2 linked regions of the Acaryochloris sp. CCMEE 5410 genome follow. Each later gene encodes a partner of the first gene's protein in a complex. Links are inferred from orthologs where the notes say so. Each region holds a gene or a part of one and is shown in the gene's direction. Other genes may lie near its edges. The genes, in order: ON05_RS01680 and ON05_RS11250.

Region 1 (3,231 bases):
TGTGATGACAATATTGATGCAACCTTTGCTTCATGATGATGCGGTGAAGAGATGACTGGGATTTGTCTTTTGAGCCATCATCAATCTGAAAATATTGTTATGAACATAAACGGGCCACCCAAACTTAAGTGTCTTAAGTCTAGGCGGTGATCTTCTATACCTATGCTACAGGGTGAACTTGTCATATGGATATCCCTTTTAAAGGTCAGATGGGAATCAATAAGCAACATGTCTGATTGCTGTTCTGCAAAGCAAGCGGTTCTCTATCAATGTTAGGATTGCGACAGAAAAAAAAAGGACAAAACAATAAGTAAGGACAAGTCACTTAATGTCAGAAGTTATTAAGTCAATATCTGTTGACGGGCGGGAAATAAAACTCACTATCGGCCGTTTCGCTCCGCAGGCCGGTGGGTGTGTATTGATTGAATCTGGTGAAACTTCAGTTCTAGTCACTGCGACGAGATCGTCAGGACGTGAAGGAATTGATTTTCTTCCTTTACTCGTAGATTACGAGGAGAGACTGTATGCAGCCGGTCGTGTGCCGGGGGGCTTTCTACGACGGGAAGGCCGACCCCCTGAAAAAGCGACCTTAACCTGTCGCCTGATCGACCGACCCATGCGGCCCCTATTCCCAAATTGGTTGCGGGATGATTTGCAAATCGTGGCGACAACGATATCTATGGATGAGCAGGTTCCCCCTGACGTCTTAGCCGTGACGGGGGCTTCTGTTGCCACCCTCTTGGCCAAAATACCCTTTAAAGGGCCCATGGCTGCAGTGCGAGTCGGCCTAGTGGGGGATGACTTTATTATTAACCCCACCTATGAGGAGATCTCTGAAGGGGAACTCGATCTCGTTGTTGCTGGTTCACCGGATGGGGTGATCATGGTTGAAGCCGGGGCCAATGAAGTGGCTGAGCAAGACATGATCGAGGCCATCGATTTTGGGTATGAGGTGGTTTGTGATCTTATTAAGGCTCAAAAAGAGTTGATTGCTGAGTTGGGGATTGAGCAGGTAGAAGAAGCTGCTCCAGAAACGGATCCAACCCTAGAGAACTTTGTCCAAGAGCGCGTAACTGACCCTGTTAAAGAAGTGCTGGCCCGGTTTGAAAAGGATAAGAATGTTCGGGATGCTGCCTTAGATGAGATTAAGGAATCTGTGAAAGTTGCTATCGATGAGCTTCCAGAAACAGATCCAGTACAGGTGGCAGCAGTAGAAAACCCCAAAGCTATTGGTAAGGTGTTTAAGAGTATTACTAAAACCTTGATGCGCCGCCAGGTGGTTGAAGATAAGGTCCGAGTGGATGGCCGCAAGCTAGACGAAGTCCGTCCTATTTCTTGTAATGTGGGCGTTCTTCCCCAGCGCGTTCACGGCAGTGGTTTATTTAACCGAGGCTTAACCCAGGTTTTATCTATCGCGACCTTGGGAACACCGGGTGATGCTCAAGAGATGGATGATCTCCATCCTGATAGCCAAAAACGTTACCTTCATCACTATAATTTTCCGCCCTACTCTGTGGGTGAAACCCGACCCATGCGCTCACCGGGACGTCGGGAAGTGGGGCATGGGGCTCTTGCTGAAAGAGCTTTACTACCGATGCTTCCTAGTAAAGAAGAATTCCCCTACGTTCTTCGAGTCGTTTCCGAAGTCTTATCCTCTAACGGGTCTACATCGATGGGGTCAGTTTGCGGGTCCACTTTGTCCTTGATGGATGCGGGAGTGCCCCTGGCTAAGCCGGTGAGTGGAGCCGCTATGGGCTTAATCAAGGAAGGAGATGAAGTCCGAGTCCTGACAGATATTCAAGGGATTGAAGATTTCTTGGGGGATATGGACTTTAAGGTGGCGGGTACTGCAGATGGCATTACCGCCTTGCAAATGGACATGAAGATTACTGGGTTATCTATGAAAGTGATCGCTGAGGCGATTCATCAAGCGAAACCCGCTCGACTCCATATTTTGGATAAGATGCTGGCGACAATTGACAGTCCTCGCAAAACGATGTCTCCCTATGCACCTCGCCTATTGACCATCAAGATCGATCCAGAACAGATTGGAATGATTATTGGTCCAGGCGGTAAGACCATTAAAGGGATTACCGAGGAAACGGGGGCTAAGATCGATATCGAAGATGATGGTCGCGTTACGATCTCAGCAGTAGATGAGAAGGCTGCATCTCGTGCCCGCCAGATTATTGCTGGTATGACGCGCAAGCTGGCAGCTGGCGATGTATTCTTGGGTAAAGTGACTCGGATTATTCCGATTGGGGCCTTTGTGGAAATTGCGCCTAGTAAGGAGGGCATGATTCACATTTCTCAGTTGGCAGACTATCGAGTTGGCAAGGTGGAAGATGAAGTCACCGTTGGCGATGAAGTGGTGGTTAAAATCCGTGAGCTAGACAATCGCGGTCGCATTAATCTGACTCGCTTGGGGATTCATCCTGAAGAAGCGGCTGCGGCTCGTGCAGGTGGTTCTGAGTCATAGTTAGCTTGGTTTTTTGACGATTGGATTTAAGAGATGCTGTGGCGTTCCGTTGCAGCATCTCTAGTTTGATGCGGCGGAAGGCAGAGGCTCTAAATCTGCGATCGCGTTCTGATACCGATAGGGTTGCTAGCTCTGTTAGTGTCGGGGCAACATTTTCAGGATAGGGCTGGAAGTCAGAAATATCTGTTTCTTGGGCAAATCTTTGATTCCAGGGACATACATCTTGGCAAATATCACACCCTGCAACCCAGCCTTGTAAATTCGCTGCAATTCCATCGGGCAGTGCAGCCTCCCGATTCTCAATGGTGTGGTACGCAATACAGCGATTCGCATCAACGACAAAAGGTTCACGAATCGCATCCGTGGGGCAGGCTGTAATGCAGCGGGTACAGGAACCACAATGTTGAGTGTGGGGACGATCCGGTTCCAAGTCTATATTCGTCAGAATTTCTCCTAGAAAAAGCCAGGAACCATAGTTCCGCGAAATCAGGTTGCTGTGTTTACCAATCCAGCCAAGACCAGCTCTTTCAGCCCAGACTTTGTCTTGGACAGGACCAGTATCGACGTAGTAGCGGACTTGGATCCGCGGGTCCTGTGCTTGCATCCACAGAGCTAAAGCTTTGATGCGGCGACCCACGACACGATGGTAGTCTCGGCCCCAACCGTAGCGTGAGATTTTGGCATACTCTTGTCCTGATGGGCGTTGGTGGGGAGTGTAGTAGTTGATACCTAAACAGACGATGGAGCGGACA
Region 2 (3,259 bases), 2.1 Mb from region 1 along the record:
ATCAATCTGGTTTCTTTATGACATCTTGTAAGACAGGCGTACGAAGAGGAGATGTGATTCACATTTCCGAGGCAGGTCAACAGTCAGAGTATCGAATTGATGAAATTGACTATTACAGCGATCCATCTGATATGTGGATTGCCAAGCTGAGAATGGTGTCATAACGCTTGAGCTTAAAGTGCACCTACTACGTAACATTCTTTTAAAAATATTTTCGCCATACTCCAATTAAAGAGCCTTGGATTTCTACCTGTGTTGCTAACACTTTGATCGGCTGATATTTCAGATTAGCGGCCTCAAGGGTGACTTCATTCCTTTCTAAGTGAAACCGCTTTAGGGTCGTTCCTTCTCCTTCGACTCTCGCGGCAACGATTGTCCCATTTTTAATAGTTTTCGGTTCTTGAACGGGCCGCATAATGACGATGTCTCCATCTGTAATATGCGCATCGATCATGCTGTCTCCATTCACCCTAAGTGCATAGGATTTAGGGGGCAATTGTTTAGGACTGAATTCTAAAGAATCCACTACTTCAACAAAGGGCTCAATTAATCCCCCTGCTGCGATCGCACCTAAGATCGGAATCTGATCCATATCCGCCTGTAAGTGCTCTGGGTGAACAATTCGCAACGTCCGGGCTTGGCCAATTTCCCAATCGACATAGCCTTTCTTACGCAAATGATCCAAACGACTCTGAACTGGGGCCGGAGATTTGAGTTTCATGGCCTGCATCATCTGCCGAATAGAAGGCGCATGTTGATGTTGTTCAATAAATTGAACCAACCAATCAAATAATTCTTGTTGAGCTTTTGATAAAGGTTCCACGATTGATCCAGCCCCTGCGCACATTGAGTCAATATTGTTATCTCACAGGTTTTTATTGCTTTAGGCCCATTAGAATAGAGAGCAACCAATAAAACACCTGTACTACTTGAGTATACAGACAAGTCGGATAACTCGACAAATTTTGGTCAAAATCGGACCCAGCGCCATATCCTTCACACAGCATGAACATCATGGACTTGAACTTTCCCTGACAAAGATAAATTCAACCTGGATTTCCCCATGATCCTGCCATCTATGGTTTAGGTTACAGCTATCTTTAATGCCAATCCTCTGGGTCATAGTGAGTAAATATGGGTGATACAAAACGGATCGGTATTCTAACGAGCGGCGGTGATTGTGCAGGGCTTAACCCCACGATTCGCGCAGTCGTGCTTCGAGCGGTTGAACATTATGGTTGGGAGGTGATTGGGATTCAACAAGCCACCCATGGTTTATTGAAAGATCCCCCTGCAGCCATGGCGCTGCAACCTCAACAGATGAGTCCTCTACTCACCGCAGGAGGGACCATGTTAGGAACGACCAATAAGGGTAATCCCTTTGCCTTTCCGATGCCAGATGGCACGCTAATCGATCGCTCCGAAGATATGATTGACGGCTATCGCAAGCTGGGCTTAGACGCTCTGATCGGGATTGGTGGCGATGGTAGCATCGCCATTCTCCGTAAGCTAGCCCAACAGGGTAATTGGAACTTGGTGGGCATTCCCAAAACCATTGACAATGATGTGGGAGTAACGGAACGATCGGTCGGATTTGATACGGCGGTCAATATTGCCACAGAAGCCCTAGACCGCTTGCAATTTACTGCAGCCAGCCATAGCCGTGTCATTATCCTGGAGGTGATGGGGCGGGATGCGGGTCATATTGCCATCAGTGCAGGTATTGCCGGAGGGGCAGATATCATTTTGATTCCTGAAATCCCCTACACCATTGATAATGTCTGCGCCAAAATCAAAGAACGCCAGAGTAAGGGCAAAAACTATTCTCTGATAATCGTGGCCGAGGCGGTGCGGACTGAGGGCGGTGATCCCTTAACCCATACAGATGGCTTGGGCGAATGCCGTCTGGGGGGAATCGGCCAATATTTATCTGAGCAAATTTGCAGTCGTCATGTGGCCGAAACCCGGGTGACGGTTTTAGGACATGTTCAGCGCGGCGGCATACCGTCCCCTTCCGATCGCCTGATTGGGGCAGCTTTTGGCGTCGCAGCCGTCGATCTGATTGCTGAAGGTCAGTTTGATCAAATGGTGACTTGGCAAAATCGCCAGGTGATGAGTGTTCCGATTACTGATGCGATCGCACATTACAGAGCCGTCGACCCCACCGGAACGCTGGTCAAAACTGCCAGAGGGTTAGGGATTTACCTCGGAGACTAAGGCTCTACCGACTCTTCACACCTAAAAATTGAGGCGTTCAATTTTTAGGTGTGAAACCCCTGAGTGGCCCTAGGCCGCTGCTGCCAAAATTTGATCATCCAGGGAGAAATCAATGTCAGCTTGATCGCGTTGACCAGCCAGATAGTCATTTTGAAACGAATCTTTCAGGCCGCTCACCAGATCATATTGAGGATGCCAACCAAGCTCGGTGCAAGCCTTATGAATATCAGCAAAGAAGTGCTGCAACCGCATAGGAAAGGCTTTCCGCTTGCCAAAGTCAAATTGAGCGGGGTCATAATGCACCAACCTTAAGGCATCAGGGGACTGGCCAGCAGCTAAGGCACAGGCTTTGGCAATACCATCGAAGGTGACATAGCGATCACCACTGATATTATAAATCTGGCCGATTGCTTGAGGATTACCGAGGACAGAGGCCATCGCTTGAGCTAAATCTTGAACATGTCCGAGTTGGGTCATATGTTGACCATTCCCCGGAATCGGAATCGGACGCTGACGAACTATCCGGTCAAAGAACCAAGCTTCTACATCGTTATAGTTTTTGGGGCCATAGATATAAGTCGGGCGAATCGAAGTAAACGGCAAGCCCTGAGCCGCTAAATCGGCTTCTGATTCTGCTTTACCGAGATGGCGACTGTTTGGATCCGTCGGATCGTCTTCCCGATGGGGCATTTGATTCGATTTGAGATAGACTCCCGCCGAACTCATATACACAAAGTGTTGAACCTGATCTTTAAAGAGAGTGGCCAAAGGTTGAGTATCGGATAATTTTCGACCATTGTTATCAAAAATGGCATCAAATTTCTCATGGGCCAGCTTCGATTTGAGCTGAGCCGCATCCGTACGATCGCCCTGAATTTGAGTCAAGCCTGCCACAGCAGGGGCATGGTTTCCCCGATTGAACAACACCACGTCGTGCCCCTGATCAGCCAAAATCTGGCTGAGGTAAATACCAATAAACCGGGTTCCGCCCATCATTAATATGCGCATTTCATGCCAATTCCTTCGGTGATGTGGTGCTCTA

What was found.
Region 2: ON05_RS01680 (region 1) and ON05_RS11250 share a complex: the UniProt entries of both Bacillus subtilis proteins name them as parts of the possible RNA degradosome complex. The link is inferred for Acaryochloris sp. CCMEE 5410 from one-to-one orthologs.

What each region holds. Positions count from the first base shown.
Region 1 is NZ_AFEJ02000001.1:409,627-412,857, forward strand. Bases 2-2,903 are described here. They hold ON05_RS01680 (polyribonucleotide nucleotidyltransferase), read left to right. Parts: upstream 2-328; coding sequence 329-2,479; downstream 2,480-2,903. Other genes in these bases: queG (tRNA epoxyqueuosine(34) reductase QueG), read right to left, coding at 2,409-2,903. In the rest of the region: more of queG, read right to left, coding at 2,904-3,231. UniProt on the Bacillus subtilis protein: Involved in mRNA degradation. Catalyzes the phosphorolysis of single-stranded polyribonucleotides processively in the 3'- to 5'-direction. Necessary for competence development in Bacillus subtilis.
Region 2 is NZ_AFEJ02000001.1:2,491,719-2,494,977, forward strand. What follows is about bases 246-3,175. They hold ON05_RS11250 (ATP-dependent 6-phosphofructokinase), read left to right. Parts: upstream 246-1,134; coding sequence 1,135-2,217; downstream 2,218-3,175. Other genes in these bases: lexA (transcriptional repressor LexA), read right to left, coding at 246-823; ON05_RS11255 (NAD-dependent epimerase/dehydratase family protein), read right to left, coding at 2,287-3,175. Also shown: ON05_RS11240 (hypothetical protein), read left to right, coding at 1-164; more of lexA, read right to left, coding at 203-245; more of ON05_RS11255, read right to left, coding at 3,176-3,225. UniProt on the Bacillus subtilis protein: Catalyzes the phosphorylation of D-fructose 6-phosphate to fructose 1,6-bisphosphate by ATP, the first committing step of glycolysis.